Regions from separate parts of the Oceanimonas sp. GK1 genome, predicted to be linked through region 2. Evidence: predicted binding sites of a transcription regulator. Region 2 holds the regulator's gene; each other region holds the start of a gene.
The links. The regulator sigma-54, encoded in region 2, starts transcription at its own class of promoters, with help from an activator protein. The targets are predictions, from matches to a motif close to TGGCACNGTTTTNGCTT.
Positions count from the first base shown of each region.

Region 1: a site for sigma-54 is predicted at 5,743-5,759, ahead of GU3_RS14000 (FlgO family outer membrane protein). Genes of this name have one in related genera too.
Region 3: a site for sigma-54 is predicted at 3,288-3,304, ahead of flgF (flagellar basal-body rod protein FlgF). Genes of this name have one in related genera too.

Region 1 is NC_016745.1:2,958,882-2,968,374, reverse strand. It holds gene GU3_RS14035 (thiol-disulfide oxidoreductase DCC family protein) at 1-109, opposite strand, end outside; gene GU3_RS14030 (carboxypeptidase M32) at 164-1,639, opposite strand; gene smrA (DNA endonuclease SmrA) at 1,662-2,255, opposite strand; gene GU3_RS16865 (DUF3149 domain-containing protein) at 2,371-2,523, opposite strand; gene GU3_RS14020 (TraB/GumN family protein) at 2,594-3,445, opposite strand; gene GU3_RS14015 (SDR family oxidoreductase) at 3,505-4,335, opposite strand; tRNA gene GU3_RS14010 (tRNA-Arg) at 4,399-4,473, opposite strand; gene GU3_RS14005 (flagellar assembly protein T N-terminal domain-containing protein) at 4,550-5,683, opposite strand; gene GU3_RS14000 (FlgO family outer membrane protein) at 5,862-6,590, shown strand; gene GU3_RS13995 (LPP20 family lipoprotein) at 6,580-6,981, shown strand; gene flgN (flagellar export chaperone FlgN) at 6,998-7,411, opposite strand; gene flgM (flagellar biosynthesis anti-sigma factor FlgM) at 7,411-7,734, opposite strand; gene flgA (flagellar basal body P-ring formation chaperone FlgA) at 7,802-8,521, opposite strand; gene GU3_RS13975 (chemotaxis protein CheV) at 8,692-9,493, shown strand, end outside.
Region 2 is NC_016745.1:902,074-911,566, forward strand. It holds gene GU3_RS04245 (carbon-nitrogen hydrolase family protein) at 1-537, shown strand, start outside; gene tldD (metalloprotease TldD) at 534-1,979, shown strand; gene yjgA (ribosome biogenesis factor YjgA) at 2,098-2,619, opposite strand; gene pmbA (metalloprotease PmbA) at 2,723-4,063, shown strand; gene mgtE (magnesium transporter) at 4,270-5,631, opposite strand; gene GU3_RS04270 (HPr family phosphocarrier protein) at 5,650-5,925, opposite strand; gene rapZ (RNase adapter RapZ) at 5,912-6,778, opposite strand; gene ptsN (PTS IIA-like nitrogen regulatory protein PtsN) at 6,788-7,234, opposite strand; gene hpf (ribosome hibernation promoting factor) at 7,237-7,524, opposite strand; gene GU3_RS04290 (RNA polymerase factor sigma-54) at 7,549-8,985, opposite strand; gene lptB (LPS export ABC transporter ATP-binding protein) at 9,027-9,493, opposite strand, start outside.
Region 3 is NC_016745.1:2,948,803-2,958,295, reverse strand. It holds gene GU3_RS13970 (protein-glutamate O-methyltransferase CheR) at 1-366, shown strand, start outside; gene flgB (flagellar basal body rod protein FlgB) at 431-832, shown strand; gene flgC (flagellar basal body rod protein FlgC) at 829-1,248, shown strand; gene GU3_RS13955 (flagellar hook assembly protein FlgD) at 1,255-1,953, shown strand; gene flgE (flagellar hook protein FlgE) at 1,963-3,216, shown strand; gene flgF (flagellar basal-body rod protein FlgF) at 3,345-4,091, shown strand; gene flgG (flagellar basal-body rod protein FlgG) at 4,103-4,891, shown strand; gene flgH (flagellar basal body L-ring protein FlgH) at 4,904-5,578, shown strand; gene GU3_RS13930 (flagellar basal body P-ring protein FlgI) at 5,589-6,680, shown strand; gene flgJ (flagellar assembly peptidoglycan hydrolase FlgJ) at 6,708-7,679, shown strand; gene flgK (flagellar hook-associated protein FlgK) at 7,689-9,493, shown strand, end outside.

The DNA.
Region 1 (9,493 bases), 1.5 Mb from region 2:
TGCCCTTGTCGCCGGCCCAGCGTTCGTAGCGGGCCCGGTCTTTAATACAGCTCTCGCAGGAGCCGTCGTAAAATACCACCAGCTGGTGGCGCGGCTTGGTTTCATCCACTGTTCGCCCTCCCTGGCCTGCTTCCCTGCGGCCCGTATTTCAGCATAGCCTGAATCAGCCGAGGTAGCGTTGCTCCAGATGGCGGCGAAAGGGCGTGGCGCTGAGTGCCTGGCCAGTGGCCTTGGTCATCAGCGCCTCGGTGGACAACAGGCTGGCATGGCGCCAGATATGGTGCTCCAGCCAGTCAAACACGGCGGGAAGATCCGCCTCGAGCACGCGCTCAAAGGGGCCGAGCTGTTGCTGCATGGCTTCCGCCTGCTGAGCGGCGTAGAGGGCGCCCAGGGTGTAGCTGGGAAAATAGCCAAAGCTGCCGTCGGTCCAGTGAATGTCCTGCAGACAGCCGTTCCGGTCATCCCCCTTGGTACTGAGCCCCAGGTAGTGTTGCATCAGTTGATCCCAGCGCTCGGGCAGGTGGCGGGCCTCCAGTTTGCCCTCGATCAAATCCCGCTCGATGTGGTAGCGCAGCATCACATGGGCGGGGTAGCTGACTTCGTCCGCATCCACCCGGATCAGCCCTGGCTGTACCCGAGTGTAAAGCCGGGCCAGGTTGCCGGGCGCAAAGGCCGGCTGGTCGCCAAAGTGCTGCGCCAGCAGCGGTGACAGGCGGGCGAGAAAAGCCGGATGGCGGGCCAGCTGCATTTCAAAAAACAGGCTCTGCGACTCATGCACCCCCATGGATCTGGCCTGGCCCACCGGCAGCCGGCGCCAGGCGGCGGGCAGCCCCTGCTCGTAACGGGCATGGCCGGTTTCGTGAATAATGCCCATCAGCGCCTGGGCCACGTCGGCCTCGTCGTAGCGGGTGGTCAGGCGCACGTCTTCACTGACGCCACCGCAAAAGGGATGGACGCTCACATCCAGCCGGCCGTGGTTGAAGTCAAAGCCGAGCCAGCCCATGACCGCCAGCCCCAGCGCCTTTTGCCGGTCGGTGGCAAAGGGGCCCTGCAACGGCAGCACGGTTTCCCCCCGCTGCTTCTCCTGCACCTCGGCGATCAACCCCGGCAGCCAGCCGTCCAGCTCGCCAAACAGCTCATCAAGGCGCTGGCTGCGCATGCCCGGCTCATACTGCTCCAGCAGGCTGTCATAACGGGACAGCCCGAGGGCGTCGGACCGGGCGGCGGCGGCTTCCCGGGACAGCGCCAGCACCTCCTCGAACAGTGGCAGAAAGCCGGCCCAGTCGTTGGCCGGACGCAGGCTGCGCCAGGCATGCTCACAGCGGGAGCCGGCCAGGGAGCGGGCGCGCACCAGATCTGCCGGCAGCAGGGTGGCATCGCGCCAGGCCCGGCGCATTTCGGCCAGGCTCTGTTGTTGTTCGGGTGCCAGCGGTTCGCCCCCGGCCCGTTCAAACCAGTCTGCCAGGCGTTCGTCCTGCAACTGCTGGTGGCACAGCACCGCCAGGGTGCCCAGAGCTTCGGCTCGAGCTTCACTGCCGCCGGCGGGCATCATGGTGGCCTGATCCCAGCCACAGATGGCGCCCAGGTGCTGCAGGTGGTGCAGCCGTTCAAAATGCTGTTCCAGTGAGGAATAAGACATGGCGTGATCCTTGCGAAAAAAGTCAGCCCTGGCGGCTTTGCAGCCGCTCGCGGGTGTGTTGTTTGGCCTGTTCGCTCTTGCGCAGCAGCACATAAAGGCAGCCGCTGCCGCCGTGCTGACGCTGGGCGCTGTGGCAGGCCAGTACCTCCGGCAACTGGGGCAGCCAGCCGGAAACATAGCTCTTGAGCAGGGCCGGCGGCTGGCTGCGTTCGCCCTTGCCATGCACCACTATCATGGAGCGGATATCCTGGCGCAGGCAGGCGCGAATAAAGTTCAGCAGGGCATCCCGGGCCCGCTCCACGCTGTGGTGATGCAGATCGAGGCGGGCCTCGCAGGGGTATTTGCCCAGGCGCAGCTTTTTGAACACGCCGTCCTGCACACCGGGCTTTTTGTAGCTGACGATGTCGTCGGGGCGCAGCAGCACCACGCTGTCCAGAGACAGGCCGGGCTCGGCGGCTTCGGCCTCGGATTCGGCGGCGCGACGGCGTTCGGCCAGGGCGTCGGCGTCCCGCCCGTTGCGCTGCCCGGTGGCCAGGGTGTCCTGCTCAATGGGGATGAGGCCGTCCAGTTCATCAAGAAAGGACGACCAGTCGGGCGACCGGTCGGAATGGCTCATGGCGCGGCTCCTTGTATCAGGGATTAGCCGCAGTATAAGCAAATGCAGAGAAGGGGGAAACGACGGAACCCGGGGGAGGAGGAGGTCGGGCTCCGCCGTTGTTTAACCTGTGGGATTATTTACCGGCTTCTTGACCGGGATCGGACTTCATCACCTTGTAGACGAAATAGCCGGCGTAAAAACTGATCAGCAAGGTGGTGGCAATGATAACCATCATGGACATAAAGCCCACGTCGCTGCCAAACATTAAATCGAGCCAGAATGCCATGGGTTGTCTCCTTTCGCGCTCTCCGTTGAACCCATCCTAACGGGACCACCCCGGCCCATGCTGATCCTGATCAATAAAGCGGCGTATCCTCAACTTTGTTAAGGGTATAGCCCGCCTGCTTCAGCAGGGAAATGAGACCCTGATCACCATAAAGGTGCAGGGCGCCCACCACCATCAGCGCCCGGGCCGGCGCCAGTTGCTCCAGGCGCTCCAGCCACAGGTGATTGCGCCGGATCAGCAGCTCTTCCTCGATAAAGCGAGTCAGCGCCGGGCTTTGCGCTTGCTGCAACAGCGCAAGCAGGGCCTGTTCGTCGCCGCTCAGCCAGGTGGTGAGCAGCCGGTCGAGGTGTTCCTGCATCTGTTTCAGCTCGGCCAGGCTGTGCTCGACAAAGTCGTCTTCAAGGCCGCGCTGGTGCAGGGAGGCCAGCAGCTCCATCACCAGTGCCGGTTGTTCCAGCCCGGTAACCGGCAGCTTGCGGTCCCGGGCCAGCAACCGCAGCTGCATGTCCACCCCCTGGCCAGGGTGAAAGCCCAGCTCGGCGGCCCTGAGCTGGGGCAATTGCAGGGCCGCCAGCCAGGGCGGCAACTGCTGCAGGGCCGGGTGCTCGCTGTGCTCCACGGCCTGTGCCAGCTTGCCGGCAAGGCGGCGGCCCAGCCTTTCCCGCCAGTCGGTATTACGCTCGATAAGACTGGCAAAACTGTCGGGACGAATGGCAAGGGGATCCACCTCCAGCAGCAGCAGGTCACTGTGCTCCAGGGCCCGAAGCAAGGGAGGTGGCAGGGAGGCAAGGCGTTCGTCGCCAAGGTGGATTGAGCCAAACAGCCACAGCTGCTGCTCGCCCCGGCTGGCCTGCCACAGGGCGGGGGCCGCCAGCGCCTGGCCGCACCAGAGCCACAATAAAAGAGACAATATCCGTTTCATGATCTTCCGCCCTTTGGGTCTGTCCGTTCAGAGTAGGGTGTCTGGGCTGCGGTCGTGTGTCAGCCGCCGGCTTTTTGCATCAGCCGATCCAGGGCCCGGTCGCTCAGCAGCCGGCGCAGCCAGCCCAGCATCACGGCGGGACGGGTGACCGGATAGCGGGTTTTGGGCCTTTGACTGGTCAGGGCATGGAGCAGCGGCGGCAGGCAGGCGTCCGCCGGCAGGCTGTAGCGGGAGCTGGGCCCGGGTTTGTCCAGCCGGGCCAGGGTCTGTTGATAGCCCGCCTTGTGCCGGCTGTGCGCCATATCGACATGGCGCAGAAAGGCGGCCTTGGCGTTGGCACGAAAGCGGGTTTCGATGGGGCCGGGCTCCAGCAGGCTGACATGCACATTGGTGTCGGTCAGCTCCAGACGCAGGGTGTCGGTGTAGCCTTCCAGGGCGAACTTGCTGGCATTGTAGGCGCCGCGGTATTGCATGGCCACCAGCCCCAGCACCGAGCTGTTCTGAATAATGCGGCCTGCTCCGGCACCGAGCATGAGCGGCAGTACCAGCCGGGTGAGGTGATGGGTGCCGAACAGGTTGGTGTTGAACTGCTCGCGCAGGGCGGCGGTGGGCACGTCTTCCAGGGCGCCGGGCTGGCCGTAGGCGCCGTTGTTGAACAGACCATACAGCTGGCCGTCCGTCAGCGTCAGGGCCTGCTCCAGCCCCCGCTCGATGCTGGCCTCATCGGCCAGATCCAAGTGCACCGCCTTGAGCCCTTGCTGGCGCAGTTGCGCCACGTCCTGCTCATTGCGGGCCGAGGCGATGACGTTGAATCCCTGCTGGTGCAGGTAATGGGCGGCGGCGTGGCCAATGCCGGTAGCGCAACCGGTAATAAGCACGGATCTGGTCATGAATGGCTCCCGTTATCAAGATGGGGCCAATGTAACAGAAAAGGCGGGGAAACAGCGAAGGCCTGGCGTCCCCGGCAGGAATCGAACCTGCATCTAACCCTTAGGAGGGGCTTGTTTTATCCATTAAACTACGGGGACAAGGCGGGCACAATATTGCAAATTTCTTCCGGTGGCGCAACGTTGTGCCGAGCGTTTGGCGGTTATTCGAGCAGGGCTACAGCTGGGTGAGGCGGTCGCCGGGCATCACCGTCATGGCCCTGGCTTCGGCGTCGGCCGGGGCCAGCAGGCTGTAGTCGCCATGGCTTTGCTGCACCACAAAGGCGGCCTTTGACGAGGTCTCGCTGTAATAGCCCGGGGTAAGCTGGCGACGGTGAGTGAGGGTAAACCGGTCGCCCACCTGAATGCCTTCCCGCCGGCCCAGATCCATCAGTATGCCTTCTTCCGACTGCTGCACTATGTTGCCCACCGCCTTCAGGCAGGCCTGGGCCTTGATCACGTCCTGGCCGATGTTCGCCAGGACCTGCTCCACCGCCTGGCCGTAGCCGGACTGCCAGAAGCCCTGTTCATGCACATTGACCTTGTCGTGCCGGCGGTAGTCCCAGCTTGAGCGGGTCTGGTACTGGCGCTGCAGCAGCACATCGCCGGTGAGGCTGTCTTCCAGGGTGATGCGCATGCGAAAGGCCCGGGGAATCTCGGAAAAGGTCCACTTGGTCCAGTGGCCATCCTCAATGCTGATGTCTTCGATCACCCCGCTCAGCAGCAGCCGGGACCGCTGTTTGCCGGCGAGCAGGTCGCCGCCCCGGCGCAGCCCCGCTTCCCGGGGCAGGGCGGGGTCGGTGTCCAGACCGTGGGCAAGGGTAGACGTAATATTGACGCTGGGTTCCAGCCGGCTCGCCAGCCGCCGAGTGAGCGCCGTGCCCAGTTCATAGATCTGTCCGGTGGCGCCCTGCTGAGGGTGCTGCAGCGTGATGGGCGTCAGGCTCATGCCCGGGCGGTAGCGACCGGCGCACTGTTCCTGGCGGCGCTCGCCGGGCCAGATGTCGGCCCGCACCGTCAGCCACAGCCGGCCCTGCTCCCGGCGCTCGCTGAGGATCAGATAGTCCATCAGCTCGCCCTGGGCGGAAATATCCAGCTGCTGGCCGGCAAAGGCGCCGTTGGTGACCGACTGCACCGTGTTCAGGGAGGCGCCCGACTGCAGCAGAGCATCGCTCAGGGCCTGCTCCAGCGCCTGTTGGCGGGCGGTGTCGGCGCCGAGGCTCAGGGGGGCCGAGCCTTCGGCCTGATACCAGTCGGCCCGGGCCAGCAGCGGAAACAACAGCAACAGCACGGCAAGGGGGTTTTTGATCACGGACGCATCCTGTCAAACGGTGAGCCGCTTTTGAAAAAATCGCGGTTCCAGTGAGAATATGGCAAGGTTTATGCAAAATTCTTGCCGGGCGGTTTGCCGCCATCACCGGCTGTCTGAGTAAAGTTCATGCTCCGGCGGCCGATATATCATCAGTTTCTTTAACAACGGGAGCCTGTGAATGACCAGAGCCCTTATTCTGGCCGCCGTGCTGGGGTTGTCCGCCTGTACCGGGCAGCCCCGGTTTGACGGCCAAAACCACTATCTGCCTCACGATCATGCGGCTCATTATGTCAGTCACCAGGCCCTGGGAGAGCCACCGGCGCCCGCTCGTTCCCCTCGCCACAGCCAGGACGGGGTGCCCATGCGCATGAGTGCCGGCACCCGCAGCGCCTACCTGCCCGAGGCCGGCCCTTCACTGGTGGGCGGCCAGACCCAGCTGCAGCAGCACATGTCGGCGCTGGCCTACCGGCTGGTGTCGTCGGCCCATAACATGAACCGGCAGGCGGGCATTGCCGTCAGTGGCTTTGTCAGTCAGGAAGATTACACCCGCCAGGACGAATTCGGCCGCTTGTTATCGGAAACCATGATGTTTCAGCTTAATCAGTACGGCCTCAAGGTGGTGGACTTCAAGGCGCTGCCCTTTATTCGCATCACCCCCGAGGGAGATGTCAGCACCAGCCGGGATTACCGTCAGCTGAGCGGGCGCATCAATGCCCAGTATCTGCTGCACGGCACCATCAGCGACACCCTGGGGGGCAAACTGATTAATGCCCGGCTGATCTCCATGGCGGATCACGGCATGGTCAGCAGTGCCCAGCAGTTTGTGCCCGACTACCTGGTGGCGGCCATGCTGAACACGCGAGGTCCCGAGATCCCCGAGCACATCAGGAGACGTTATGACAAATAAGCTGTTGGCCCTGCTGGCGCTGGTCGGCCTTGCCGGTTGTGCCGGCCAGGGCTCGGCCGACGCCCCCGCCAGGGGCCATCTTTATGCGGTGGGTTATGCGCCCATCAGCCTGCAGCGGCCCGGGGACTATCAGCAGAAACTGCTGCACGCCATGCGCGCCTCGCGCCTGGATGCCTACCGGGAGCTGAGCGAACAGCTGAGCGGAGTGAGGGTATCGAGTTCCAGCCAGCTCGATAGTCATATTCTGCAGGACGGCACCGTCAGCAGCTCCAGCCGGGGCGTGGTGCGGGGCGCGCGGGTGGTCAACAGCTACCCCGACGGCGACATGTACGTCACCGAGCTGGAGCTGGATCTGGCGCTCTATCAGAGATTGCGGCGGGGCGAGCTGTAACGGGCGAAGGGGCGGCTTACACCTTGAAGCCGGCGCCCTTGTTGATGCCTTTGGTGTGGCCTTTCTGATCGTAAGTCATGCTCTGGCGCTCGTGCAGCCGGCTCAGAATATTGGCCAGCTGGCGGGTGCCGGCCAGGGACTGCTCCAGCACCTGCTCCGCCACCTGGTTACGGTCCTGGCAGCGGGCCATCAGGTCACGCAGGGCATCGACCCGGGGGCGGTACGTGGTGGTCAGTTCGGTCACCTCGGGATGGGCGCACAGGCTGGCATCGGTGGCCTGAATGGCGAGCAGCAGCTGTTGCTTTTGCTCGGTAAGGGGCGGCAGTTCCAGCGCCTTGCGCTTGACGATAAGCGCAAGCTCCTGCTCGGTCAGATCGAGCAGGCGCTGAAGTTGTTCCTGTTGTTGTTGCAGCAGCGTATCAAGACTCATTAATACAGGGACTCTATGTCTTGTTCCAGATTGAGGATGTTGCCCGCCAGCCGGTCGGCATTCACCTGATAGCTGCCTTCATTGACCGCCTTTTTAATGGCGTCCAGCCGGGCGCTGTTGTCGGTGTCGCCGCCGGCCTGCAGGCTTTGCTGCATACGGCTGAGCTGTTTGGCTTCCGGGGTCAGGGTCACTTCATCCCGGCCGGCACTGACCGAAGGCGAAGAGCCGGGCTGGGTCTGGGTTGCGTCGTTTTTCTGCGGGTACTTGTTGCCGCTGACCGACGGGCTGTTATGAATGCCGGGAGGAAGCTTGTCGATGGCCATAAGATTCAATCCTGATTTGCTGCTGTCATTCGGTTATCGACCGATCTACTGGCAACTTTAGCAGAATTTACAGGGCGACCTTCACCACCCCGGCTTCGCTGATCCGCCCTTGAATCTGGCGCCCGGAGCGGCTGTTGCGAATACGAATATGCTCGTTGAAGGTGCCGTCTTCCTCGGCGGTACCCTCGGTGCGAATCGACAGCCCGCCGGTTTCGGCCACTATGGTGACCTTGTCGCCCTTGCACACCACGCACAACTGGCTGGCAAGCACCGGGCGGCCCGGGCGCAGATCCCGCTTGCTGCGGGTCCCCAGCAGCGACTGAATATCGTCAAAGACGTCACCGCGCAGCAGCACCTCGTCCTGGTAGCTCAGCTGCAGTTGCTCCGGCTGCAACAGGGTATTGCGGGCGATGGGGGAGGCGGCGGTGACCACCGGCTTGAGAATGCGCACCCGTACCGGCACAAACAGGCTCCAGCCCGGCTCTTCATGGCATTGCAGATGCACATGGGTGTTGCGCCGGACCTCGCCGCTGCCGCGCAGCTCGGCGGTCAGCATGCCCGGGCACTCGGTCAGCTGCAGCCGGGTATCAATGCCGGCGGCCTCGATTTCCACTTTGTCCCGGGGGCCGGCGACCACGAAATCGCGCACATAGTCCTCGGCGTAGCGGCCAATCTGTTCGTGCACGTTCGCCTGGGCCAGCAGCGGCATGAACGCCAGCAGCGCCAGGCCCAACCGGGTTGCGGCCGGCGGGCGGCCGTGCCGCCGGGGAAAAAAACCATTAAGCATCTTCACTCCATCGCCGATAACGCCCTTGTCGCCGGTCCCGTTCTTTGCCGGGCTCAAGTAGCGCTGGCACATTGCCGGTGTTAAGCTAGGTGACAGCAGATGACAAATAATGCATAAAACATGCCATGCGCCTTAAGCTTGGCATCACGAATCGTTCTGGAGGCGGAATAATGGCGGGAGTACTTGACTCGGTAAACCAGAGAACCCAGCTGGTGGGCCAGAACCGGCTGGAATTATTGTTGTTCCGGCTCAATGGCCGCCAAAGATTTGGCATCAATGTCTTCAAGGTCAAGGAAGTGTTGCAGTGTCCCCGGCTCAGCAGCCTGCCCCAGCGTCATCCGGTGATTCGAGGGGTGGCCAATATTCGCGGCCAGACCATTTCCATTATCGATCTGAGCAAGGCCATGGGCGGCCGCCCCATTGAGCAGACCGATACCAGCTTTGCCATCATCTCCGAATACAACCGTTCGGTGCAGGGCTTTCTGGTGAACTCGGTAGAGCGCATTGTGAATGTCAACTGGGAGTCGATACTGCCGCCGCCCAAGGGGGCCGGTCGTTTCAACTACATGACCGCAGTGACCGAAATCGACGGTGAGCTGGTGGAAATTCTCGACGTGGAAAAGATCCTTGATGAAATTTCCCCGGCCAGCACCGAGGTGAACGCGTCCATCATTGAGCAGTCCCACCGACAGGCGGTACAGCACAAGCCGGTGCTGATCGCCGACGACTCGTCCGTGGCCCGCCGTCAGGTGCAAAAGGCGGTGGAATCCCTGGGGCTGGAATGCATCGTCACCGAAAACGGCAAACAGGCGCTGAACAAGCTGCTGGAGCTGGCCGGGCAGGGCCCCATTCACGAGCAACTGTCACTGGTGATCTCCGACGTGGAAATGCCGGAAATGGACGGTTACACCCTCACCGCCGAAATCCGCAATCATCCGGCACTTAAAGATTTGCACGTGATCCTGCATACCT
Region 2 (9,493 bases):
CTGGTGTATGATGATCAGGGAAGGCGGGTCGCCTGCTACCACAAGCTGCACCTGTTTGATGTGGACGTGGCCGATGGCCATGGCCGCTACCGGGAGTCGGACAGTTTCAGCCCGGGTAATGAACTGTGCGTGGTGGACAGTCCCTTTGGCCGCCTGGGGCTGTCGATCTGCTATGATCTGCGCTTTCCCGAGCTGTATCGCGCCCTGCGCGAGCGGGGCGCCGATATTTTAATGGTGCCGGCGGCCTTTACCCAGGTCACCGGCAAGGCACACTGGCTGCCCTTGCTGCAGGCCAGGGCCATTGAAAACCAGTGCTATGTGCTGGCCGCCGCCCAGGTTGGCGACCATGCCGGCGGGCGGCAGACCTGGGGCCACTCGGTGATCCTGGATCCCTGGGGCGAAATTTGTGCCTGCCTGCCCAAGGGCGAAGGCCTGATCGTGGCCACCCTTGATAACACGCGCCTCGACAGCGTGCGCCGGCAAATGCCGGTAGCCCAACATGCCCGCCTGCGAGCGGTGTGGAGAGATAACCAATGAGTATTGAACAGATCAATCAAAGCCTGCTGGTGCCCAACGAGCTGGACATGGCCCTGCTCGACGCCCAGCTGGCGCGGCTGAGCCGCCACCAGATCGACTTTGCCGATCTGTACTTTCAGAACAGCGTGCACGAGTCCTGGGTACTGGAAGACGGCATCGTCAAGGATGGCAGTTACAACATTGAGCAGGGCGTGGGGGTGCGCGCCGTCAGTGGTGAAAAGACCGGCTTTGCCTATTCCGACGAGCTCACCGCCGCCGCCCTGGATCAGGCGGTGAGTGCCGCCCGGGGCATTGCCGCCCATGGTGGCGACGGCCGTTTCAAGGTGGGCAAGGCTCAGCCGGTGGTGGCCCGTTACTCGGCGCTGAACCCCCTCGACAGCCTGAGCCGGGAGCAGAAGATTGCCCTGCTGCAGCAGATGGACGCCTTTGCCCGCAGCCTGGAGCCGGCCGTGACCCAGGTGATTGCCTCCATTTCCGGGGTGTATGAAGAAGTGCTGGTGCTGGCCACCGACGGTACCCTGGCCACGGATCTGCGCCCCTTGGTGCGACTGAACTGCTCGGTGCTGGCGGAGCGCAATGGCCGGCGCGAACGGGGCAGCAGCGGCGGTGGCGGCCGCTTTGGCTACGACTACTTTCTGGAAGAGATCGACGGCCAGCCCCGGGCCTTGGGGTATGTCAAGGAAGCGGTGCGCCAGGCCCTGGTCAACCTGGAGGCGGTGGACGCCCCCGCCGGCACCATGCCGGTGGTACTGGGCGCCGGCTGGCCCGGCGTACTGCTGCACGAGGCGGTGGGCCACGGCCTGGAAGGGGACTTCAACCGCAAGGGGTCTTCCGCCTACTCCGGCCGTATCGGCGAGCAGGTGGCCTCAAGTCTGTGCACCATAGTGGACGACGGCACCCTGGCCAACCGCCGCGGCTCGCTGACCATCGACGACGAGGGCACCGCCAGCGGCTATAACGTGCTGATCGAGAACGGCGTGCTCAAGGGCTATATGCAGGACAAGCTCAATGCCCGGCTGATGGGCATGGCGCCCACCGGCAACGGCCGGCGCGAGTCCTACGCCCACCTGCCCATGCCGCGCATGACCAACACCTATATGCTGCCCGGCCAGACCCCGCCGGAGGAGATCATTCGCAGTGTGAAAAAGGGCATTTACGCCCCCAACTTTGGCGGTGGCCAGGTGGACATCACCTCGGGCCGGTTCGTGTTTTCCGCCTCCGAGGCCTATCTGATTGAGGACGGCAAACTGACCGCCCCCCTCAAGGGGGCGACCCTGATCGGCAATGGCCCCGAGGCCATGAGCCAGGTGTCCATGGTGGGTAACGATCTGAGTCTGGACGCCGGCGTGGGGGTGTGCGGTAAGGATGGCCAGAGCGTGCCGGTGGGGGTGGGCCAGCCGACCCTCAAGCTGGATCGCATGACGGTCGGCGGCACTCAGTAAGCTTTCGCTGAAAGCAACAACGCCGGCATATTGCCGGCGTTGTGGTCTGGAGCGCGGGTCTGTCCCTGAATAGGGGCCGCTTGCCCGCCAGTGGCCGCGCAGCGGCACACTGCTGCCGTCAGGACGTCAGGTTTTCCTTCAGGTACTGGAACAGCTCCCGGTAGGCCTTGGGGGGCAGGCCGGCGGCCAGCTCCTTGCGGCCGGTGCGGGCCAGCTGGCGCAGCTTCTGACGATCCAGCTGATGATGCTCGGCCACCAGAGCGTTCACCGCCTTGTCGCCTTCCTTGATCAGCCGATCCCGCCATTGCTCCAGCTTGTGAAAATGGGCGTTTGCCACGGCACTTTTCTGATCAAAGGCGTTGAGCGCCTCGCGAATGGCGGTGACGTCCCGGCTGCGCATCAGCTTGCCGATAAACTGCATATGGCGGCGCTGGGCCTCACGCTTGTTGGCCAGCTTGTGGGCCAGGGCAATGGCATCCTTGAGCTCATCGTCCAGGGGCACCTTGGCCAGATCGCTTGGCTTGAGCTTGACCAGATCCATGCCCAGTTGCTGCAGGGCGTGGCTTTCCCGCTTCATTTCGCTTTTGCTGACCCACTCGATGTCGTCGTCGTGGTCCGGGTGGTCGTCGTGATGGCGCATGGCATTTCTCTTGCAAATCGTTAGTTGCGATTATTCTACCAGCTTCTCCCAAGGGGCGCAGGGGTCTGTTATGCTAACTGCAAACGGAACCAGCGAATTCATTATGACTCCCGAAGAGATTCACACCGAACAGCGCCAGCTTGAACTGGCGGTAGAGCAGGCGCTGGACAGCGCCAAACGCCTGGGGGCCGAGGCGGCGGAAGTATCCATCAGCAAGCAGACCGGGCTGTCGGTCAACACCCGTAATGCCGAGCTGGAGAACATCGAGTTCAACAAGGATGGCGCCCTGGGGATTGCCGTCTACCGGGACGGCCGCAAGGGCTCGGCCTCTACCTCGGATCTGCGTCCCGATGCGATTGCCCGTACCGTGGCGGCGGCCCTGGACATCTCCCGTTACACCACCGCCGACCCTTGCGCCGGTCTGGCCGATGCCGACCAGCTGGCCTGGCAGGCCCCCGAGCTTGAGCTGTGTTTTCCCCGGGAAATGGATCCGAATGACTTTATGGAGTTGGCGTTGCGCTGCGAGCGTTCGGCGCTGGGCCGGGATCCGCGCATCAAGCAGTCGGACGGCGCCAGTTTTTCCGCCAATGTGGGTATTCGGGTTTACGGCAACAGCCATGGTTTTATCAAGGGCTACGCCGGCTCCCGCTACGGCATGAGCTGTGTGCTGATCGGTGAGCAGGACGGCGACATGCAACGGGAGTACGGCTACACCTCGGCCCGCCGTTTTGACGAACTGTGGGCCCCCGAGCGGGTGGCCGACGAAGCGGTGAGCCGCACTCTTGGGCGCCTTGGCGGACGCAAGATCGGCACTACCCAGGCGCCGGTACTGTTTCATCCGGACGTAGCGGCGGGCCTGTTCGGTCACCTGGTAATGGCCATCAGCGGCGGCAACCTCTACCGCAAGTCGTCCTTTCTGCTCGACGCCTGCGGCGAGCGGCTCTTTCCCGACTGGCTCTCCATTCACGAACAGCCCCACCTCAACAAGGGGCTGGCCAGTGCGCCCTTTGACAATGAAGGGGTGCGCACCGTTGAGCGCAATATCATTGAGCACGGCGTGCTGCAGACCTACCTGCTGACCAGCTACTCGGCGCGCAAGCTGGGGCTGCCGGTCACCGGCCATGCCGGTGGCATTCACAACTGGACGGTATCGAGCAGCGGCCAGAGCTTTGATGAGCTGCTGAAACAAATGGGCACCGGCCTGCTGGTGACCGAGATGATGGGCCAGGGCGTGAATATCGTGACCGGCGACTATTCCCGGGGCGCCGCCGGCTTTTGGGTGGAAAACGGCGAAATTGCCTACCCGGTGGAAGAGATCACCATTGCCGGCAACCTGAAAACCATGTTCGCCGGCATTCAGGCCATCGGCACCGACGTGGAAACCCGCTCCAGCCTGCATACCGGCTCGGTGCTGATCGACAATATGAAGATAGCCGGACAGTAAAACCCAGCTGTAAGCCATAAGCTGTCAGCTGTAAGAAGGGCCGCATATGCGGCCCTTGGCATTTCTGGCAACTGGGGTTGTGGTAGCTGCCGCTTTAGCCGGCAGAGCCTGTGCAACAGGCTTTGGATGTGTCGGCTGGTCTGCGGTATTGCGCCGGCTAAAGCGGCGCCTACAGCTAACTCCTGAACAGCTTCTGGCTTCCCGCTTCAGTGCAGCAGGATCAGCGTGGCCAGCCCCAGGAAAGACAGCAGGCCCACGGTATCGGTGATGGTGGTCAGCGCCATGGAGCCGGCCAGGGCCGGGTCGATATTGAAGCGCTTCATGACCAGCGGAATGCTGGCGCCGGCCAGGCCCGCCACCGACAGGTTGATAAACATGGCGGCGGCGATCACCAGACCGATTTCCCAACTGCCCTTCCACAGGCTGACCACAACGGCGATGGCCAGGGCCCACACCATGCCGTTAATGAGGCCCACCAGGGCTTCCTTGGTCAGCAGCCAGCGGGCGTTGCTGTCACCGATATGGCCCACCGCCATGCCCCGGATCACCAGCGCCAGGGTCTGATTGCCAGCGATGCCGCCCATGGACGGCACTATGGTCATCAGAATGGCCAGGGTGGCCAGCTGCGACAGGGTTTCTTCGAACATGTTGGACACGCTGGCCGCCACCAGGGCGGTACCCAGGTTGACGGTGAGCCAGATGGAGCGGCGGCGGGCACTGATCAGCACCGGCGCGAAGGTGTCTTCGTCGTCGTCCATCTTGGCCATGCCCATCATGGAGTGCTCGCCTTCCTCGCGAATAATATCGACCACGTCATCGATGGTAATGCGGCCCAACAACTGGTTGCTGTCGTCCACTACCGGGGCCGACAGCCAGTCGTGGCGCTCAAACAGGTTGGCCACCTCGGTGTCGGTCATGGTCAGGGGAATGGCTTCTACCGTGGTGTCCATGGCTTCCGCCACCGTGGTGGTGGGGGACTGCACCACCAGGCTGGCCAGGGAGATATCCCCCAGCAAGCGGTTGTGCTGATCCACCACATAAAGGGTGTCGGTGCCTTCCGGCAGTTCGCTGTGGCGGCGCAGGTAACGCAGCACCACATCGATGGTAACGTCCGGGCGCAGGGTAATGAACTCGGTGTTCATCAGCGAGCCGGCGGTGTCTTCCGGGTAGGACAGGGCCAGCTCGGCCCGGTGCCGGTCCTGCTCGTCCATTTCGGTGAGCACCTGATTGAACAGCTGCTCCGGCAGATCCCTGAGCACATAGGCCAGATCGTCCGACTCCATGTCTTCCAGGGCGCTGGCCAGTTTTTCCGGCTCCATCAGCCGAATGATGCCGTCCCGTACCTCTTCCGACAGCTCTTCCAGGATCTCGCCGTAGTCGTCGGGATCGATCAGCTGCCACAGCACCTTGCGGCTGGGTGAAGGAGACGATTCCAGCAGCCAGGCCACGTCCCCCGGGCGCATTTGTTGCAGCATGCGGCGTACGTGCACGAACATGCCGCTGTTCAGGGCCTGGGTAATGGTTTCCAGATGATCCGGGGTGCTGCTTTGCTCTGCGGGCTCTGTCATTCGGTGTCCGGCTGAGGGTTATTCCGACTCGTTGAAACGATCTGCCACCAGCCGGGCCACGGCGTCCATGGCCGCCTGGGCATCCGGCCCTTCCGCCACCACGCGAATGGCGTGCCCCTGGGCGGTTTCCAGCATCAAGAGTCCCATCACGCTGTTGGCGGGGGCCTGTTTGTGCTGGTTGCAGACGGTCACTTCGGCGTCGAATTGCTGGGTCAGCTGCACCAGCTGAATGGCGGCCCGGGCATGCAGCCCCAGTTTATTGACGATCTGCAGGTCGCGTTCAATTTTCGGCATGGCGTTTTTCCAGGGTACGATGGCGCAGTTGCACGCTTTTGCCCAACTGGGTAAAGACCCGGGCCAGTTGTTCGGCGATGAACACCGAGCGGTGCTGGCCGCCGGTACAGCCGATGGCCACGGTGACGTAACTGCGATTGTTGCGCTCCAGGTGGGGCATCCAGGTGATCAGCAGGTTTTCCAGCTGCCACAGGTATTTCATCACCTCCGGCTGGCTGCCCAGGTAGTCGGCCACCGGTTGATCCTGGCCGGTATAGGGGCGAAGTTCGGCAATCCAGTGGGGATTGGGCAGAAAGCGGGCGTCAAACACGAAGTCGGCGTCCTTGGACACACCGTATTTGTAGCCAAAGGACTCGAACACCCAGTTCAGCTCCTTTTCCTTTTTGCCGAGAATGCGTTCACGAATGATCTCGCTGAGATCGTGAATGCTCAAGGCGGAAGTGTCGATGCGCAGATCCGCATCCGACGACAGCGGCGCCAGCAGGTGGGTTTCTTCGCGAATGGCCTCGTCCAGGGTCAGGCTGTGGCGGGACAGGGGATGCAGCCTACGGGTGTCGCCAAAACGACGGATCAGCACCGAGTTGTCGGCGTCGATAAAGAAGCTGGACAGCTGCACGTCGTCCATGGCCCGCACTTCGGCGAGAAAGGCCTCAAGCTGCTCGGGACTGTCGGGCAGGTTGCGTACGTCTATGCTCACGGCCACGGCCCCGGGCTTGTCCTGGCGCAGACGCACCAGCTCCGGCAGCAGTGCCACCGGCAGGTTGTCGACGCAGTAGTGGCCGAGATCCTCAAGCACCCGCAACGCCACTGTCTTGCCCGACCCGGAACGGCCACTGACAATCACCAGCTGCATCTTGGCTCCTCAGGCTGAAATCATGATTTGATAAAGTTCTTCGTCACTGCCGGCCTGACGCAGTTGCCGGCAGACCTGCTTGTTGCTCAGCTTCTCGGCGATCAGCGACAGGGTTTTAAGGTGCTGTTTGCATTCCTGCTCCGGCACCAGCAGGGCAAACACCAGACCGACCGGCTGATTGTCGATGGCATCGAACTCCACTGGCTCGGCAAAGGTAAGCAGTACGGCCGTCGCCTTGTTGTCATTACCGATCCGGCCATGGGGAATGGCGATGCCGTTGCCAATGCCGGTACTGCCCATTTTCTCCCGGGCCAGCAGACAGTCAAAAAGCGACTGGCTGCCGATATTGAGGTGGTCGGCAGCCAGCTCGCTGATGATTTCCAGAGCACGTTTTTTGCTCGTGCAGGGAACTGCACTGCGGGTGCAGTCCCTGCTTAGTATGTCGGCGACTTCCATGGTTACTTTTGCTTGAGCTTCTCTTTGTGTTTGATGATCTGGCGATCCAGCTTGTCGATGAGGCCATCGATGGCGGCATACATGTTTTCGTGCTGGGCGTTGGCGAACAGCTCACCGCCACTGACATGCAGCTTGGCCTCGGCAATCTGCTGCATTTTTTCCACATTGAGGATGACGTGCGCATTGGTGATGTGATCGAAGTGGCGTTCCAGCCGGGAAAACTTGCTGTTTACATAATCACGCAGTGCATCGGTGATTTCGACATGGTGTCCAGTCAGATTAATTTGCATAACGTCTTCCTTCTGTCGTTGCCTTTAAACCAGGCGTTTGCGCTGATTGGAAGGGGGAATGGCCAGTGACTCCCTGTACTTGGCGATGGTCCGCCTGGCCACCTTGATCCCCTGGTCGGCCAGCAGCTGGGCAATTTTGCTGTCGCTCAGCGGCTTGGCCGGGTTTTCGGCCCCGACCAGTTTTCTGATCAGGGCGCGAATTGCCGTGGAAGAACACTCACCGCCATCGTCGGTGCCCACATGGCTGGAGAAGAAGTACTTGAGTTCAAACACGCCTCTGGGGGTGTGCATGAACTTCTGGGTGGTCACCCGGGAAATGGTGGACTCATGCATTTCCACCGCCTCCGCCACATGGTTCAGCACCATGGGCTTCATGGCCTCTTCTCCATACTCAAAGAATGCCTGTTGTTGTTCAACAATACAATTGGCAACCTTGAGCAGCGTCTCATTTCGGCTTTCAAGGCTTTTGAGGAACCATTTGGCATCCTGCAAATGGTTGCGAATAAACTGGCCGTCTTCGCTGTTTCTGGGCTTGTTGGCCAGGGCCGCATAGGTCTGGTTGAGCCGTACCTTGGGCATGGCCTCGGGGTTGAGCTCCGCCACCCAGGCGCCGCTGCGTTTGGTGACCACCACGTCGGGAATAACGTATTCGGAGTTGCCCTGAAGAATGCTGCTGCCGGGGCGGGGCTCGAGCTGCTGGATCAGGGCCAGCACTGCGCGCAGCTCCTCTTCCCGGAGTTTGGTCTTGCGCTGCAGGCTGCGATAGTCCCGGTTGCCGAGCAGGTCCATGTGCTGCAGCAGCAGGTTGCGGGCCTCGGCCAGCCAGGGGGTGTCGGGCGGAAACTGGTCCAGCTGAATGCACAGGCATTCCTGCACGCTGCGGGCGGCCACGCCGACGGGATCGAAGTGCTGAATGCGCTTGAGCACGGCTTCCACTTCGTCCGCCTCTATGTCCAGCTCGTCCGCCGACACCGCCTGCAGCAAGTCGTTGATATCGGCGGTAAGGTAACCGGCATCGTCGATGGCGTCGATAATGGCCAGGGCAATGGCCTGATCGGTCTCGCTGAAGGGGGTCAGGTTCATCTGCCAGATCAGGTAGTCCTGCAGGCTTTCGGTGGTTTCACCCTGGTAGACGGTGTCTTCCAGCCCTTCCGGCAGGCCGGCGCCGCCGCTGACGGGAGAGGCGGTGTACACCTCTTCCCAGCTGGTGTCCATGGGCAGATCTTCACCCAGCTGGTTGCGCTCCATGGCGGTATCCGAAGCCATCTGCTCTTCGTTGCGGTTGTCGTCGACCTTGATGCTGTCCGGCTCCTCCTGCTCCAGCAGCGGGTTGCTGTCCAGGGCCATCTGGATTTCCTGCTGCAGTTCCATGCTGGACAGTTGCAGCAGGCGAATGGCCTGCTGCAACTGGGGGGTCATGGTCAGCTGTTGGCCAAGGCGTAACTGAAGAGTGGGCTTCATTCGTTGCAACGTCCTTCCTAATCAACCGCGTCGCGGTGCCGTCAAAGGCTGAATTGTTCGCCGAGATAGACCTTTTTGACCTGTTCGTTGGCCAGTATCTCCGCCGGGGTCCCGGCCGCAATCCGATGGCCATGACTGACAATATAGGCCTTTTCGCATACGTCCAGGGTTTCGCGCACGTTGTGATCGGTGATCAGCACGCCCAGACCCCGTTCCTTCAGGTGCAGAATGATCTTCTTGATGTCTATGACAGAAATGGGATCCACGCCGGCAAAGGGTTCATCGAGCAGTATAAAGCGCGGATCTGCCGCCAGTGCCCGGGCGATCTCCACCCGTCGCCGTTCGCCGCCGGACAGGCTCATGCCTAAGCTGTCGCGAATATGGGTGATGTTGAACTCTTCCAGCAGCTGCTCCATTTTTTCGTTACGGCCGTCGGCATTCAGATCCTTGCGGGTCTGCAAGACCGCCATCAGGTTGTCGGCCACGCTCAGGCGGCGAAAAATGGAGG
Region 3 (9,493 bases), 1.5 Mb from region 2:
AAAACCGGCATTTACGACAGCCTGTCGCTGGCCCGGGGGCTGTCGCCGGAGCGGCGCAGCCGTTTTTTTACTCCCCTGAGCGAGGGTCGCATGCAGTTGCAGGCGGGGATCAGAAACATGGTCAGCTTTCGCTCCTATAACCTGCTCGACAGCTATGCCTCACTGGGCAAGTTCGACATTATTTTCTGTCGTAACGTGTTGATTTATTTCTCTCCCGAGAACAAATCCAAAATTCTTAACCAGTTTGCCGGTGCCCTTAATCCCGGTGGCTACCTGCTGCTCGGCGCGTCCGAGTCCCTCACCGGCCTGTCTGACCGGTTTGAAATGATCCGCTGTACCCCGGGGATCATTTACCGACTCAAGTAAATCTGGCACACCTTTTGCTTCGTTATGGCCCAATGGTTGGGTCACGACAACGCAGGAGGTGGCGGTGACGATTTCTTTCGACAAGGCCTTCGGTATTCACCAGCAGGCACTGCTGGCGCGCTCGGAGCGCGCCGAGCTGCTGGCCGGCAACCTGGCCAATGCCGACACGCCGGGCTACAAGGCGAAAGACATGGACTTTCAGGCCGCCCTCAGCCGTGCCCAGGACGCCCAGGGCTTTTCCCTCAGCCGTACCAGCGAACGCCATTTCGCCGTTGAACTGGCGCCCCCCGGCACGGTGCAGTACCGGGTGCCTACCCAGCCCGATACCGGCGACGGCAATACCGTGGACGTCCAGGCCGAACGCACCAGCTACATGGAAAACGCCCTGCAGTACCAGGCTTCGCTGGAGTTTCTCAACAGCAAGATCTCCGGCCTGCTGAAAGCGATAAAAGGAGACTCGATGTGAGCCTTTTTAAGGTCTTTGATATTTCCGGCAGTGCCATGAGCGCCCAGTCGGTCCGCCTGAATACCACCGCCAGTAACCTGGCCAACGCCGACAGCGTGAGCTCCAGCATCGATCAGACCTACCGGGCCCGCAAGCCGGTGTTTGCCGCCGATCTGGATCGGGCCTTGTCGGATCGTCAGGAAAGCGTCGGCGTCAAAATCATGGGCATTGTCGAAACCGACAAACCCCTGCAAAAGGAATTTAACCCGGATCATCCCCTGGCCGACGCCGAGGGCTTTATCTACAAGCCCAACGTCAACGTGGTGGAAGAAATGACCGACATGCTGAGCGCCTCGCGCAATTACCAGACCAATGTGCAGGTGGCCGACGCCGCCAAGCAGATGCTGCAGCAGACCCTGCGGCTGGGCAAGGGGTGATAAGCCATGCAGGTGAATAACGACTACCTTAACGGCCTCAAGTGGCCGGGAGAGCAGAGCCCGGCGGACAAGGCCGCCGATAACAGCCGGGCCCAGCTGGAGCAGGAAGACTTTTTTGCCCTGCTGACCCAGCAGCTGGCCTATCAGGATCCGTTCAAGCCGGCGGACAACTCCCAGATGATCGCCCAGATGACGTCCTTTACCACCGCCGACGGCATCAACAACATGAGCCAGCAGCTGGGCGGACTGAGCGAAGTAATGACTTCAAGCCAGGCGCTGCAGGCCTCCAGCCTGGTGGGGCAAAAGGTATTGGTGCCGAGCGCCATGACCTACTGGGACAACAATGAGCCGGTGGATGGGGTGGTGGTGGCCGGTTCGGGGGCCTCCAACGTCATGATCCGCATCGAGAACGAAAAAGGCGAGCTGGTACGCACCATTCCGCTGGAAGGGGATCAGCGTGGCAACGTCAATTTCACCTGGGATGGCCTGAACGATGCCGGCGAGCCGGCGGCCACCGGCAAGTACAAGATCAAGGTCAGTGGGCTGATCGACGGCCAGCGGGAAGAGCTCAGCGCCCTGGCCTTTGCCCGGGTCAACAGCGTGACCCTGGGCAGTGCCGACAGCCCGACTCTGGTCAACCTGGCGGGCCTGGGCGGCCTGCCCCTTAATCAAATTCTGGAAATAGCCAGCCGCAAGGCGGCGTAAGGAGAACCGATGTCTTTTAATATTGCGCTCAGCGGCGTCAACGCTTCCCAGAAAGATCTGGACGTGACCGCCAACAACATTGCCAACGTCAACACCATCGGCTTCAAGGAATCCCGCGCCGAGTTTGCCGATGTGTATGCCAACTCCATTTTTGCCAACGCCAAAACCCAGTCCGGCAGCGGCGTGCAGACCGCCGCCGTGTCCCAGCAGTTCCACCAGGGCGCGATGCAGTTCACCAACAACTCCCTGGACATGGCCATTAACGGCAGCGGCTTTTTTGTGATGTCCAACGAAGTGGGCTCGCTGGATCGCACCTTTACCCGGGCCGGCGCCTTTCGTCTGAACGACGAAGGTTATGTGACCAACTCCCAGGGGCATTACCTGCAGACCTACCGGGCCAACCAGGACGGTACGCCGGCGGGTCTGGGCCTGAACAGCACTCAGCCGCTGCGCATTCCCGACAAGGCGGGCGAGCCCCAGGCGACCAGCGAAGTCAATACCGGCCTTAATTTGCCGGTTAAGGCGGGAGCGGTAGATCCGGCCAGTTTTGATCCGACCAACTCGGCGACCTATACCTCGTCGACCTCGATGACAATATACGACTCTCTGGGTGACACCCATACCTTGACTCAGTATTTTGTCAAGGATAGCACCGCACCGGCGGGCACTAACCAGTGGCAGATGTATGTGTATGTGGATGGCGCCGATGCAGTTGGGGCACCTACCCAGCTGGAATTTGACAACAGTGGTGTGCTGACGGCTCCGATCCCTAGCAGCCTCACCACTAATGCGCTGGGCTTTACCAATGGCTCGGATCCCACCCAGACCATAGATGTTAATATCACTTCAGCGACCCTTAACTCCGGCCCCTTTGAAGTAACTTCCAACAGCCAGGATGGCAATACCGTGGGCCGGCTGACCAAGGTGGACGTGGGCGCCGATGGTCTGGTGCAGGCCACCTACAGCAACGGCAGCACCGAGAACTTAGGGATCGTGGCCATGGCCCGTTTTCCCAACGAGCAGGGCCTGACCCAGATTGGCGATACCCAGTGGCGCGAATCCCTGCTGTCGGGGGATGCGGTAACCGGCCAGCCCAATACCGGTATTTTCGGCAAGGTGAGCGTGGCCTCGCTGGAGCAGTCCAACACCAACCTGACCAGCGAACTGGTGGATCTCATCACTGCCCAGCGCAACTTCCAGGCCAACTCCCGGGCACTGGAAGTAAACAGCACCCTGCAGCAGACCATACTGCAAATCCGCTAATACAAACCGTGAGGGATAAGGCGTGAGGCTACTCACTCACGCTTCTCTCCTCACCCCTCACCGCATTTCAATGGCACCAATTTTGCATTAATCCCGCCATTACCCCATCGGCCAACAGCGGAGCTGAAATGGATCACCTGCTTTATATCGCCATGTCGGGCGCCAAGGAAAACATGCACAGCGTGGCCCTGCGCGCCAACAACCTGGCCAACGCCAATACCACCGGCTTTCGTGCCGATCTGGAGCAGGCCCGGGCCATGCAGGCCTTTGGTGAAGGCTTGCCCAGCCGGGTGTTTGCCATGACCGAGCGGCCGGGGCAAAACTTTGCCGCCGGCCCCATTCAGACCACAGGTCGGGAACTTGACGTGGCGGTGGCCGGTGACGGCTGGTTGGCGGTAGAAGCGGCGGATGGCACCGAGGCCTACACCCGTTTCGGCAACCTGCAGGTGTCGGTGGAAGGGTTGCTGCAGACCAGCACCGGCCAGAACGTGCTGGATGACGGCGGTAACCCCATCGTGTTGCCGCTGCCCCTGGAAAAGCTGGAGATCAACAAGGATGGTACCATCTTTGCCCGGCTGGAAGGCGAGCCCGCCGATGGCGGCGCCGAGCTGCAGCGCATTAAAACCGTGCTGCCCGCCCTTGAGCAGATTGAAAAAGGCAATGACGGCCTGTTCCGTCGCAAGGACGGTGAAGCCGAGCCCGCCTCGGCCCAGGTACAGCTGATTGCCGGCGCCCTGGAAGGCAGCAACGTCAACCCCATTGCCGAGATGACCCACCTTATCGATTTGCAACGGCGCTTTGAAACCCAGCTGAAAATGATGAGTCACGCCGAAGAGAACGACAAGGCCCATGCCCAGTTGCTGCGCATTGGCTAAAGGAGAGCAGAATGAACCCCGCATTGTGGATTAGCAAAACCGGGCTCGATGCCCAGCAGACCAACATTTCCGTGACCTCCAACAACCTGGCCAACGCCAGTACCGTGGGCTTTAAGAAGGGCCGGGCTATTTTTGAAGATCTGCTCTACCAGAACGTGCACCAGCCTGGGGGCCGGGCCACTGCCGACAGCAACCTGCCGTCGGGCCTGATGCTGGGGGCGGGCAGCAAGGTGGTGGCCACCCAGAAAACCTTTACTCAGGGCAGTGTGCAGACTACCGATAATGCTCTCGACGTGATGATCGACGGCCGCGGCTTTTTTGAAGTACTGCTGCCCGACGGCACCACCGGTTACACCCGTAACGGCCAGTTTGCCCTCAACGAAGAAGGCATTATCGTGACGCCCGGCAACGGCTATCCGCTGCTGCCGGAAATGCAGATCCCCGAAAACGCCCAGAGCATCAGCGTGGGTACCAACGGCGAGGTCTCGGTGCAGCTGGCCGGGCAGGCCGAAGGGCAGGTGATCGGACAGATCATCGTCACCGACTTTGCAAACCCCGCCGGCCTGCAGCCCAAGGGGGAAAACCTCTATCTGGCCACCCAGTCGAGCGGCGCGCCCTTGCAGGGCATTGCCGGCGCCGACGGGTTTGGCACCCTCAAGCAGGGTATGCTGGAAACCTCCAACGTCAACGTCACCGAGGAGCTGGTCAACCTGATCCAGGCCCAGCGGGTGTATGAAATGAACTCCAAGGTGATCTCCGCCGTGGACGACATGCTGGCCTACGTGAACCAGCAGCTGTAACCGGAGGCCGCCATGCGACTTGTCCTGATCCTGAGCTCGGCCACGCTGCTGGCGGCCTGCAGCTCCACGCCCTATACCCCCAAGCCGGACGATCCGGACTATGCTCCCGTGATGCCGGGCCCCGGCCACGAGCAGCTGGAACCCAACGGCGCCATTTTTCAGGACAACTACGCCAACAGCCTGTATTCCGACATCAAGGCGCATCGGGTAGGGGACATCATTACCGTGGATCTGGCCGAGTCGACCCGGGCCCAGAAACGGGCCACGACCCAGCAGGCCAAGGACAGCAGCCTGAACATCAACCCCCTCAACATCGGTGGTCAGGCCATTAATGTGGCCGGCTACCCGGTGACCGCCAGCATGTCGAGCAATAACGACTTCGACGGTCAGGCCAACACCAATCAGAGCAACAGCCTGCAGGGCAGCATTACCGTGAGCGTGGCGCAGGTGCTGCCCAACGGCAACCTGATGGTGCAGGGCGAGAAGTGGCTGATGCTCAACACCGGCGAGGAATATGTGCGCATCAGCGGCATGATCCGGCCCCAGGACATCAGCTCCGACAACCGGGTGGAGTCTACCCGGGTGGCCAATGCCCGCATTTACTACGGCGGCACCGGAGACTTTGCCAATACCCAGTCCCGAGGCTGGCTGGCGAAGTTCTTTAACAGCCCCTGGTTCCCCTTCTAGGAGTAACGGCATGAAATTCTTGAGCGGCCTGTTGCTGGCGTGTCTGCTGGCGCTGCCGGCCCAGGCAGCGCGGATCAAGGACATCAGCTCGGTGGCCGGGGTGCGCGCCAACCAGCTGGTGGGCTACGGCCTGGTGGTGGGCCTGCCCGGCACCGGCGAGCGCAACAACGCCTTTGCCCAGCAGACCTTTCGCACCATGCTGACCAATTTCGGCATTACCGTGCCCGACAACCTGCGGCCCAAGATGAACGACGTGGCGCCGGTGGCGGTGCATGCCGAGCTGCCGCCCTTTGCCAAGCCGGGCCAGACCATCGACATTACGGTGTCGGCCATCGGCGAGGCCAAGAGCCTGCGCGGCGGCACCCTGCTGCAAACCTTTCTGAAAGGGGTGGACGGCCGGGTGTATGCCCTGGCCCAGGGCAGCCTAGTGGTGGGGGGCCTCGGCGCCGAAGGGGCCGACGGCTCCTCCATCATGATCAACACGCCGACCGTGGGGCGCATTCCCGGCGGCGCCATGGTGGAGCGGGAAGTGCCCAGCTCCTTTGGCCGGGGCGACACCATTACCTTTAACCTGCACCGGCCCGACTTTACCACCGCCAAACGCATGGCGGAGGTGATCAACGACCTGCTCGGTCCCGCCAGCGCCCAGGCCCTGGATGCCACCTCGGTCACCGTTTATGCCCCCCGGGACACCGGTCAGCGCGTCAGTTTTCTGTCGACCCTGGAAAACCTGACCGTGGATGTGGCCGACGAAGCGGCGAAGATCATCGTCAACTCCCGTACCGGCACCGTGGTGATTGGCCAGCAGGTGCAGCTCAAGCCGGCGGCCATCACCCATGGCGGGCTCATTATTACCATCAATGAAAATCCCCAGGTGTCCCAGCCCAATGCCCTGGCCGGCGGCGAGACGGTGGTGGTGCCCAACTCCACCATCAATGTGGAGCAGCAGGACGGCCGCATGTTCAAGCTGGATACCGGCACCACCCTGGACGATCTGGTGCGGGCGGTGAACCAGGTGGGCGTGGCCCCCGGGGATCTGGTGGCCATACTGGAGGCCCTGCGTCAGGCGGGCGCCATTCAGGGTGAACTGGTGATTATTTAACAGGCACAGGGTGAGCGGAGGCAAGGCATGAAAAACATCGACAGCGTGCAGAACAGCCTGCTGGCCAACGACATTCAGGGGCTGGACCGGCTGCGGCAGCAGGGCTTTGCCAAGGACAGGGGCAAGGCGCTGGATGAGGCCGCACGTCAGTTCGAGAGCCTGTTCACCCAGCAGCTGTTCAAGTCGATGCGGGATGCCAACAAGGTGTTTGAAGCCGACAGCCCCATGAACAGCCGCTACACCCAGTTCTACCAGGACATGCACGATCAGCAGATGAGCAGCGAGCTCAGCCGTCAGGGCAGCCTGGGATTGTCGGATCTTATCGTGCGCCAGCTCGGCGGCGGTGAAGAGGCCAAGGCGGCTCCCGAAGCGCGCCATTTCAGCCTGGATAATGTGCGCCGCATTCATGGCAAGGTGGTGCGTCCGCCGGAAGAAAGCGCAGGCGAGAGCGACAAGCCCAAACCGCCGCTGAAGACGGCGCAAAACCCATCTGAAGACGCCGTGGTCCTGGCGGCCGGACAAAAATTTGACTCGCCGGAAGACTTCGTGCGCCGGCTGTTGCCGGCGGCCACGGCGGCGGGGGAGCGGCTGGGGCTGGATCCCAAGGCCATGCTGGCCCAGGCGGCGCTGGAAACCGGCTGGGGCAAGAAAATCATCGGCAGAAAAAATGGCGAGTCCAGCCATAATCTTTTTGGCATCAAGGCCGATAACAGCTGGAAAGCACAGAAAACCTGGGTCAGCACTCTGGAATACGAGCAGGGCATTGCCGTGCAGGTGAAGGCGCCGTTCAGATCCTATGCCTCCTTTAACGACAGCTTTGACGACTATGTGCAGTTTCTGAACGAGAACCCCCGCTACAACCAGGCACTGCAGCAAACCGGCTCCCCCCGGCAATATTTTCAGGCCCTGCAGCAGGCGGGTTACGCCACCGATCCGAACTATGCCAGCAAGCTTGCGGCGGTGCTCGATACCGTCAACCGGCTGGCCTCACAAGCATAAGGACACACCATGGCTGTTGATATGTACCAAACCGGGGTGAGCGGGCTGCTGGCGGCCCAGGCCCAGCTGGCCACCACTGGTCACAACATTGCCAACGTGAACACCGAAGGCTACAGCCGGCAGCGGGCCGAGCAGGCCACCACCCTGCACATGTTCTCGGGGGGCAATTTTTACGGCACCGGCACCCGAGTGACCGACGTCACCCGCATGTATCAGGAATACGCCTTTCGGGATGTGCTGGTCAACAACACCGAAAAGGCCGGGGCCGAGGCGCTCTATAATCACCTCAGCTATCTCGACAAGACCATGACCAGCGTCAATGCCGGCTTGGCCAGCAGCCTGGATGATCTCTACGGTGCCATTAACGCCGTGGCCGACAACCCGGGCAACCTGGGCAACCGGGAACTGATGCTGGCCAATGCCCAGGACATTGTTGATCACTTCAACGAGTTCTACAGCTCGCTGGAGCAGGAGCAAATGATCAAGAACCGGGATATCGAATCCCGGGCCGATCACATCAGCTCGATCACCGCCGGCATTGCCGATCTTAACCAGCAAATTCTTAATGCGGGCCAGAACGGCACCCCCAACGATCTGCTGGATCAGCGGGACCGTCTTATTCAGGAGCTGGGCCAGCAGGTGCACATCACCACCCTGAAGGATAATAACGGCATGATTTCGGTGATGCTGGGCGGGCGCGAGCCGCTAGTGTCCGGCAACCAGGCCTATCAAATGGAGGTGCGGCCCGGCTCGCCGGATCACAAGCAAACCGAACTGTATCTGGTAGCCCCCAACAGTAACGGCCAGGGCACCCGTATCAAGGGCAGCCAGGCCCTGGGCGGTGAAATGGGCGCCCTGTTTCATTACCGCGATCAGGTGCTGGGCCCCAACCTCAGCGACATGGGCAAAACCGCCATCGCCATTGCCGACGCCTTTAACAAGATTCAGACACAAGGCGTTGATCTCAACGGTAATGCCGGCCTCAATATGTTTAACGACATTAATGCCCCGGAAGACATGGCCAAGCGCTTTGTGGGCAATAATCCCAATGTCACCGGCGAGGTGGAAATTACCGATACCGGCAAGCTCACCGGCGGGGAGTACAGCCTGAAATACCAGGGTAGTGATCAATACCTGCTGACCGATGTGACCACGGGAGAGCAGTACACCATATCAGCGGTGGCAGCCAATCCGGTCGATCCGGCGCATCCCAACGCCAAGGTGCTGGATATGAGCGATAAACTGGGCTTCAGCCTGACGCTGACCGACGAGCCGGCAACCAATGACGAAATGCTGGTGCAGCCCACCCGCCAGGGCGCCATTGATCTGGAGCTGAAGCTCAATACCGGTGATCAGATTGCCGCTTCCGGCTCCCTGATGGTCAGCCCCGATGGGGATAATACCGGCACCGCCAAAGTCTCTGTGAGCCTGGTAAATACGCCGCCAGCTAGTCCACCTGTTTATCCGGTTATGTTGAAAGTCGAAGATGACGGTTCTGGTGGTTTGGTTTATAACGTGCTCGATGGCAACGGGGCCTCACTGTTCAGTGGTACACCAGATGCAAACGATAAGATTACCTTTGGCGATATTGAGCTGACTCTGGAAGGTGATCCCAAACTATTTGACCAGTTTGAAATCCGCCAGGCCAGTGGTTCGGGTAATAACCAGAACGCCCTGGCCTTTGCCGAGCTGCAGAATAAAAAGTGGCTCAATAACGGCAAGTCCACCGTCACCGACAGCCTGAACCAGACCGCCGTGGGCATTGGTAGCATGACCCGCAACCAGGGGGTCAAGGCGGAAGCGGCAGGCGCGGC